Regions from separate parts of the Terrabacter carboxydivorans genome, predicted to be linked through region 1. Evidence: predicted binding sites of a transcription regulator. Region 1 holds the regulator's gene; the other holds the start of a gene.
The links. The regulator LexA, encoded in region 1, represses DNA repair genes until DNA is damaged. The targets are predictions, from matches to a motif close to TCGAACANNTGTTCGA.
Positions count from the first base shown of each region.

Region 2: ABD297_RS03385 (HNH endonuclease signature motif containing protein) is a predicted target of LexA. The motif match lies at 2,000-2,015, and genes of this name have one in related genera.

Region 1 covers NZ_BAAARE010000006.1:70,223-74,554, reverse strand. The annotation lists gene ABD297_RS07985 (alpha/beta hydrolase) at 1-347, opposite strand, end outside; gene ABD297_RS07980 (hypothetical protein) at 365-667, opposite strand; gene ABD297_RS07975 (LysM peptidoglycan-binding domain-containing protein) at 1,086-1,517, opposite strand; gene lexA (transcriptional repressor LexA) at 1,746-2,471, shown strand; gene ABD297_RS07965 (hypothetical protein) at 2,729-3,379, shown strand; gene ABD297_RS07960 (Sir2 family NAD-dependent protein deacetylase) at 3,466-4,332, opposite strand, start outside.
Region 2 covers NZ_BAAARE010000002.1:306,085-310,416, reverse strand. The annotation lists gene ABD297_RS03410 (DnaJ family domain-containing protein) at 1-113, opposite strand, end outside; gene ABD297_RS03405 (TadE/TadG family type IV pilus assembly protein) at 341-901, shown strand; gene ABD297_RS03400 (hypothetical protein) at 898-1,023, opposite strand; gene ABD297_RS03395 (hypothetical protein) at 1,022-1,531, shown strand; gene ABD297_RS03390 (META domain-containing protein) at 1,541-1,888, opposite strand; gene ABD297_RS03385 (HNH endonuclease signature motif containing protein) at 2,023-3,414, shown strand; gene ABD297_RS03380 (GNAT family N-acetyltransferase) at 3,477-3,929, shown strand; gene ABD297_RS03375 (hypothetical protein) at 4,014-4,332, shown strand, end outside.

The DNA.
Region 1 (4,332 bases):
AGGAACAGGCGCCCCTCGCCGTCGACCCACGCGCCCTCCTCCGCGGCACGTCGGTCGGCGCGACCGATGAGGTCCAGCGCCGCCTGCAGCTGGGCCGCGGCCCGCCCCAGGGCCTGGCCGGCGACGGCGATGCTCGAGGCCAACCCGCCGAGCCCGGCCACCACGAGGCCGTAGCGGTCCGCCGCGGCAGACGAGGCGGCACCCAACCATCGCGGCGCGGCCGAGCGTCGCCAGAGCACCAGCTCGGCCAGCACCAGCACCCGTCGTCGGCGATCCTCGAGTCCGCGGCCGACGGCCGCCAGGGTCTGGGGACGGCTCGAACGGATGTCCCGCACCGACAGGGTCACCGCCGATCCCCCGCCGATCACCGGGAGGCCCCCGACGCTCGACCGACGCCGGCCCGAGCCACCTGCTCGACGGCGTCGTAGGTGTCGGCCGCCACGGCCAGGGCACGCCCCAGCTCCTGCAGCTCCCAGCGCGTCGCCGCCAGCCGCGCAGCCCAGGCCGCCGAGACGTCACGCAGACCCGGCGCGCACCGGCCTTCCGGGAGCGCGGCCGCGATCGGCGCCAGCTCGTCGGTGATCCCGAGTGTCTGCACGCGCAGGACCACCTCACGGATCGAGGTGACGTCGTCGCGCAGGTCCGCCGTGTCCACGTCGTAGCGCATGCTCTCTCCTTCCCGAGGACTGCCACGCTAGGCCGACGGGAGGGTGGCGGACCGGCGCCATCCACAGGCTTGCCCCCGGCGCCGTGCGGCGGGCCAGGACCATCGACGGTTGCGCCTGACCGCAACGGAAGCCGTTGCGCCGCAAGGGGACTCGGACGGCACCTACTCGCGACGGGACAGCGAGACGAGACCCGAGTCGGGACGGTGAGACGAGACAGGGAGACGAGACAGCGACACGGGACAGCAGAACGCCGCACCCCTGGTCAGGGGTGCGGCGTCCGGGCAGGAGCGACGGGGTCGAAGCGCCGCCACCGCCAGCCGCTGAAGGTGGAGCCAACGCGGCAGATCGGGAGGGACGGGTGGATCGGCTGCCAGGGACACGGCATACGCGATCGACCGGCCCCAGGGGCCGACGGACTCAGCGCGCCGGAATGACCAGCTGCTGGCCGGCGTGGAGCGCCGTCGTGCTGAGGCCGTTGGCGACCTGGAGCTCGACGACACCGTCGGACACGGCGAGCTCCGGGAGCTCGCGGGCGGCGACCCCCGAGAGCGTCTGGCCCGACTGGACCGTCACGGTGCGCGGCTCACCCGAGGCCGAGGCGAGCTGGCCGGCGAGTCCCACGCCCAGGACGGAGACGACCGTCGCCACGAACAGGGACACGACGAGCCGTCCGAAGCGGGTCAGCCGCAGCGGCGGCTGTGCGTCCCCCACGGCGCGCGACCGTCGCACCTGGCGATCAGCGTCGGGCCCGGTGGGCACGAGGACGAGCCGGGGCCGGCCGGTCGGCGCGAGCCGTGCGGGCCCCTCGGCGTGCTGGTGACGAACGGCCTCGAGGACGATGGCGCTCATGGTGACCTCCCCTTGCTCCTGAACTTGCGAACACATGTTCGATAGAACGTCTGTACGAGTTGTAGCACGTATGTTCGATGAAGTCGAGACACGCCTCGAACAGGTGTTTGGCAACTGTGTTCGAACTCCGTAGTCTTTCCTCACACCACAGACCTCATCAGCCACCACTGACACTGGCCTCCCGCCCAGCGTCGGAGCACGGCCTGACGAGCCGACGAAGGGGACACCATGGGCGTGACCGAGCTTCCCGACCGCGAGACCGGTGACGGCCTGACCGTCCGCCAGCGGCGAGTGCTCGAGGTCATCCGCAACTCCGTCGACCGGCGCGGCTACCCGCCGAGCATGCGAGAGATCGGTGACGCGGTCGGGCTGGCCAGCCCCTCGAGCGTCTCGCACCAGCTCAACGCGCTCGTCGCCAAGGGCTACCTGCGGCGCGACCCCAACCGGCCGCGAGCCCTCGAGGTCGTCTCCCCCGACGCGAAGGCCGAGGAGCTCGGCTACCGCGGCGGTGACGCGACCCCGTTGCGACCCCGTGGCGACCAGTACGACACCGAGACCGACTCGGGCGACGCCCGCCCCGAGGCCTCCTACGTCCCCGTGCTGGGCCAGATCGCGGCCGGCGTCCCCATCACCGCCGAGGAGGTCGTCGAGGACGTCTTCCCCCTGCCCAAGCAGCTCGTGGGCGAGGGCGACCTCTTCCTGCTCAAGGTCAACGGCGACTCCATGGTCGACGCCGCGATCTGCGACGGCGACTGGGTCGTCGTGCGCCAGCAGCAGCACGCCGACAACGGCGACGTCGTGGCCGCGATGCTCGACAACGAGGCGACGGTGAAGACCTTCAAGCGCAAGGACGGTCACGTGTGGCTCATGCCGCACAACGACGACTTCTCCCCCATCGACGGCGACCACGCCACGATCCTCGGCAAGGTCACCGCGGTCCTGCGCCGCATCTGAGGCCGGGCCGATGCCCTCGTCACGCACCCGAGACGTCGTCCTGACCTACCGCTACCTGCGCGGTGCGATGATCGCGCTGCTGCTCATGCTGCTGCTCTCGGTCGGCTACCAGTGGTGGTGGGAGACGGGGCCACTCGTGCTGGCTCGGGTCGATCAGCGCCTACTACTACACCCCGGCCCGCGCGGTCTTCGTCGGCTCGCTGTGCGCCCTCGGGGCCAGCCTCGTCGCCTACAAGGGCCACTCACCGGAGGAGGACGTGCTGCTGGGATTCTCGGGGCTCATGGCCTTCGTCGTCGCCTTCGTGCCCACCGTCCCGGACGGACGCTGCGGCCCCAACGCCTACAGCCAGACCCCCGCCGAGATCGCGGCGGCCGTGCGCAACAACATCTGGTCGCTCGTCGTCGTGGCGGCCCTCGCGGCCGGCGTGACCGCCTGGCTCAAGCGCGGCACCGTGACGCGCGACTCGTCCGAACGGCCGACCGTGCGCTCGGTCGTGGTGACGGTCGTCTGCGGCGCGATCCTGCTCGGCGAGCTCGTCCTCTTCCTCGCCCTGCGTGACCGGTTCATCGCGCTGAGCCACGACATCGCCGCCGGGACCATGGTGGCCGGCGTCATCGCCGTGATGGTGCTGAGCGCGCTGCGCGCCGAGGACCGGCACCGGGGTGCCGGGGCGGGCACGGTCTACAAGCGCATATACATCGCGATCGCCGTGGCTCTCGCGGCCGCCCTCGGGACCACGGTCCTGGCGGCCCTGACGGTGCACGGCTTCGACCACCTGGTGCTCATCGCCGAGGTCATCGTCATCGTGCTCTTCGCCACCTACTGGGGCGTGCAGACCAAGGAGCTCTGGGACCTGCGTGCCGCCGACGGCCTCGAGGCCCGGCCGACTCAGGGCGTCGTCGAGTAGCCGCCCGGACGGACCGGGCGACGGGGCGAACCCCGAGCCCGACGAGCGGACAATCCGACGAGCCGGCGCCACGGCAGCCGCGGCGCTCAGTGGCCCAGCGCACCCCGCAGGTCGGTCAGGGTCGGGCCGAGCGGAGCGTGCAGGCGCAGCGTCGCCTCCGCGTCGCCGCGCGTCGCCGAGCGGGTGACGATCGCGACCGGCACGTCCCGCTGGTGGGCCCGGCGCACGAAGCGGTAGCCGCTCATCACCGACAGCGACGAGCCGAGCACGAGCACGGCCCCGGCTGCCTCGACGAGCGAGAAGCACTGCTCGACCAGGGCCTTGGGCACCGACTCGCCGAAGAAGACGACGTCGGGCTTGACCGTGTCGTGGCCGCAGACGAGGCAGCGGGGCGCGTGGAAGGACTCGACGAGCGAGTCGGCGAGCACGATGTCCCCGTCGGGTCGCACCTGCTCGCCCCACTGCGAGCCCACCGTCCGCGCCGCGTCGGCGAAGCGCTCCATGAAGCCGGGGTTCGCCTCGGTCATCCGCTCGTGCAAGCCGATTCGCGTCGTCCTCTCACCGCAGGTGAGGCAGACGGCACGATCGAGCGAGCCGTGCAGCTCGATGACGTCCGTGGCTCCCGAGGCCTGGTGCAGACCGTCGACGTTCTGGGTGATGATCGGCCCGACGTAGCCCGCCCGCTGCAGGTCGGTCACGACGCGGTGGCCCTCGTTGGGCCGGGCCGCGTTGAACCGCTGCCACCCGATGTAGCTGCGGGCCCAGTAGCGCCGCCGGGCAGCGCTCGACCCGGCGAACTCGCCGAAGGTCATCGGCTCGACCCGACGCGTGCCGTCCGGCCCCCGGTAGTCGGGGATGCCCGACTCGGTCGAGAGCCCTGCCCCGGAGAGGACGACCACGCCCCCGCCGCTGACGAGGTCGACGAGGTCGTCGAACGTGCCGAGGTCGTGCGT
Region 2 (4,332 bases), on a different contig from region 1:
TCGCTGAGGTCCAGGGGCTTGCCGGCGCCCGGCAGGTTGTCGAAGTCGCCACGCTCCTGCGCCTCGCGGATCTGCTTCTCCACGGCGCTCTCCCAGTACGGCTGGCCCGTCATGACGTTCACGCTAACCGATGTGGGACAAGACATTCCGGACCATCCCGGGCAACCCCGGCGACCTGGCGTCGTCGATGCCGCGAAAGAGCGCGATGCCTGCCCGGAAGGTGAGCGACATGTTCTAGGTTGTCCGCAGCAGCCCCGAGATGGGCTCGGGGACATCCATGGGGATCGGGGGATCCATGAATGGGTTTCGGGGGCCCACACTGTGCCCGGCCCGGCGACGGGTGAGGCGCCTCAGGGCTGCACGGGATCGCGGCGCCGTCACGGCCCTCGTCGCGATCCTCCTCTCGACGGGCGTCATCGTCGGCATGCTGGCGCTCGTCGTCGACGTCGGCTCGATGATGTGGGAGCGACGCCAGCTCCAGAACGGGGCCGACGCCGCGTCGCTCGCGCTGGCCCAGGACTGCGCGACCCGCCGCGACACGTGCGACCCCGCGACGCCAGGACTCAAGCAGCTGGCGAACGCCAACGCCGCCGACGGGTTCGGCGGCATCCAGCGCGTCTGCGCGGTGGGCACCTTCGTCGGCGGTGACAGGTTCACCGGGTGCACGGCCACGACCGGTGCGCTCACCGACTGCCTCCCTGCCCCGGCCGCCGCGGGGCCGTACGTCGAGGTCCGGACCCGCACCTCGACCAACTCCGCCGACACCGGCACCGTGCTGAAGCCCTTCTTCGCCCAGGTGCTGGGCTGGAACGGCGCGACGGTCTCGGCCTGCTCGCGGGTCGGCTGGTCCGGCGCACACCCGAGCACGGTCCTGCCCGTGGTCCAGTCCCAGTGCGCCTAGGACGACGCGACCACGGACGGGAAGGACTTCCCCGCCGCACCGCCGTACTCGTTGGACGGCTCCGGCGTGCCGGCGACCTCTCCGCTGCCGCGGGTGCCGGTCGCCGCGAAGTACGTCAGCATGGTGCTGCTCCAGACCAAGAACGAGAAGGTCGACGGCACCAAGAAGTGCGGCTCCAGCGGTCCGGGTCAGTACTCCCCCGGCAACTTCGGCTGGCTCGACTCGACCGGCAAGAAGACCTGCTCCGTCGACCTGCTCAGCGACAAGGGCACCATCACGGCGACGGGCAAGCCGGGCACGAGCGTGCCCAGCGGGTGCGGCGCCGTCCTCAGGGCGAGCGTCGGCACGATCGTCTACATCCCGATCTTCACGAGCGTCGACGGCCGAGGGAGCAACACCGAGTACACGATCGACGGAGTGTCGGCGTTCTACCTCGCCGGCTTCCACGTCACGGGCAACTCCGACACCGACGGCTTCACGCCGACCGACCCGACCGGCAGCTCGACCCAGTCGTGCGGGAGCGAGAAGAACTGCCTGTGGGGGTGGTTCGTGTCGCCGGTCATCCCGGTCGACGCCGTGCCCAACACGGGCACGGACCGCGGTCCGCAGCGCCTGTCGATGATCGGCTGAGACCGACCCTCAGCCGGTGGGGGCGTCGGCCCGGCGCAGGACGGCGCCGGTCTCGCGGTCACCGAGCTCGAGCCGGTCGCCCTGGATAACCAGCGTCCGCGGCTCGGCGAGCACGGCGAGCAGGCGCTGCTCCCGCTCCATGGCCTCGGGAGGCCCCGCCATTCGGGTCGTCGCCACATCCAGGACCACGAGCGTCCCGTCGGCCAGCTCGTAGCGGCCCATGAGGCGGTTGACGCCGGTGCTGCCGGAGACCCGACCGTCGTCACCGAAGGACAGCTGTGGCTGCGGCGGGGCGACGGCCTCGCCACCGAGCTCCTCGACCACCCACGACGTGCCTGCGACCCCGTTGTCCGCCATGCCCCCACGTTATCCGGGTGCGGCCCGGGCCGGGCAGACGTGGGAGAATCGTTGTCAGCGAAACGTGCTGCGCTGCAAGCGATTTGGTGTGCACATCTCTGGATCTCACATTCGAACAAGTGTACGATAGGGGTATGAGCCAGAGCGCAGACCGGATCGAGCAGGACTGGGACCTCGTCGCGTCCCTGGCCGCCGATCTGCACGATGCGCATGCCCGGCTCGTGGACTTCGTCGCAGCCGTTCTCGCCGACGGTTCGTGGCAGGCGGCCGGCCTGCGGTCACCGGAGCACTGGCTGATGCTGCGCGCCGGACTGTCGCGGGCCCAGGCCGCCGCGGTGATCCTGGTGGGCCGTCGTGCCGAGGAGCTCCCGGCCACGGCCGCCGCACTGCGGGAGGGCCGCATCAGCCTGGATCAGGCCGCCGTCGTGGCCCGGCACACTCCGGCCGAGTTCGACGCGACCGTCGCCGAGTTCGCCGAGCACGCCACCGTGACCCAGCTCCAGCGCTCGGTCAGCCGATACGACTTCACCCTCCAGCCCGACAGCGTGGACGAGAAGGGCGACGTCCTGCCCGGCGAAGTCCTTCCCGACGAGCAGGACGGCGACGTGAAAAGCCGGCAGACGGAGCCGGTCCAGCCCGCCCACCTGAGCATGGGCCTCGACGCCGACGGCAGGTTCCGGTTGCGCTACGACGCACCGGCCGAGGTCGGCGCTCTCGTCGAGGCCGCCCTCGCCGAGGCCAAGGACCACCTCTTCCACGCCCTCCACCCCGAGGGCGACGGTGTGACCGACGCGCCGAAGCAGGAGATGGACGGCGACGTCGGCCACCCCGACCGGTGCGCCGCCGACGGTGGGCGCCCGCTGGTCACCTGGGCGGACGCCCTGCTCCTGATGGCCAACCGCTCCCTCGCTGCGGCCGGCGCGAGCGAGTCCGGTGGCGGCGAGCGGAGGACGCGCTACCGGGTGCAGGTCCACCTCGACACCGACGGCGCCTGGCTGACCGGCCGACCCCGCCTGCCCCAGCACATCGCCGACCAGCTGACGTGCGACGGGACCCTCACCCCCGTCTGGGAGACCGAGGGACACCCGGTCAACGTCGGCCGCGCCCAGCGCGTGGTCCCGCACCGCTCGCGTGTCCTCATCCTCGACCGGGACCGCGGCTGCCGGTTCCCCGGCTGCGCCTCCGCGCGACATCTCGAGGTGCACCACCTGGTCCACTGGCGTGACGGTGGACCCACCGACGACACCAACCTGCTGGCCCTGTGCACCTTCCACCACGACGGGCACCACCGCGGCGAGTTCACCATCGCCGGCGACCCCGCCCGCCCCGACGGCCTCGACTTCCACACCGACACCGGACTGCTCATCGGCCCACCACGACGACCACCACGTCTGGCCCTGGCCGACGAGCCGGACCAGACCCGACCACCAGACCGTCGCAGACCACGATCCCGGCTCGGCCGGCAGTACCCCGCCCCTTCCGGCGCACCACTGCACCTGCACCTCGTCGACTTCACCCCCACCTGACGGCCCCCGGGGGTCATACTCCACGGGTGACAGGGGGAGCATCGAGTCGCGCCGTGCGCGAGATGACACCCGCGGACGTCCCGGCCGTCATCGAGGTGCAGGAGCCAGGGGCGGTCCGTGCGCTGGCCGGCGTCTTCGCCCAGGACCAGCACCCGTTCCCTCGGGAGGCCATCGCCGCCCGCTGGCTCCGCGAGATCGACCTGCCGGGGACCGACTGCTTCGTCGTGATGCACGAGGACGTCGTCGCCGGGTTCGTCGCCACCCGCGGGGACGAGCTCCTGCACTTCGGCATCGCCGTCGGGCACTGGGGCACGGGTCTGGCCACGTTCGCGCACTACGCCGTCCTCGGCCTCCTGCGCGAGCACGGCGTCGCTCGGGCACGACTCCGGGTCTTCACCGGCAACGGGCGTGCCCGGCGCTTCTACGAGAAGCACGCATGGCGCCCGACAGGGGAACGCAGCCGCAGCTCGTTCGCTCCCCACCCTGAGCTCCTCGGTTACGACCTTCCCCTCTGACCGCTCGCAGAGGTCCGGTGCAGGGCGTGGGTCGAGTACGAATACGGACGCGCACCACCGTGGATCGCCGCGATGATGACGGGCATGGGCGCGACGGAGGCGGTGCAGGGTCGATGGGGACTCAGCCTGCCGTGGTGGTCCCTGGCCATCAGCGCGCTGACGACGGTCGGTCTGGCCTTCCTGGCCTACGAGCTGCTCGTCCTGCACGCCCTCGTCTACGGCTTCACCCGCGTGCTCGGCCTCGCAGCGGTGGAGGAGCCGGACGTCGGGCGCTACGAGCTGGCGCTGGCCCTCGGCATCGTCCTCAACGTGCTGGGTGCGGTCGGGCTGTCGCGACTGGCGTTGCGTACCCGCGCCGCCGCGTGGCCGCCGGTGCTGGCTGCCCTGCCGATCGCCGTGGTCA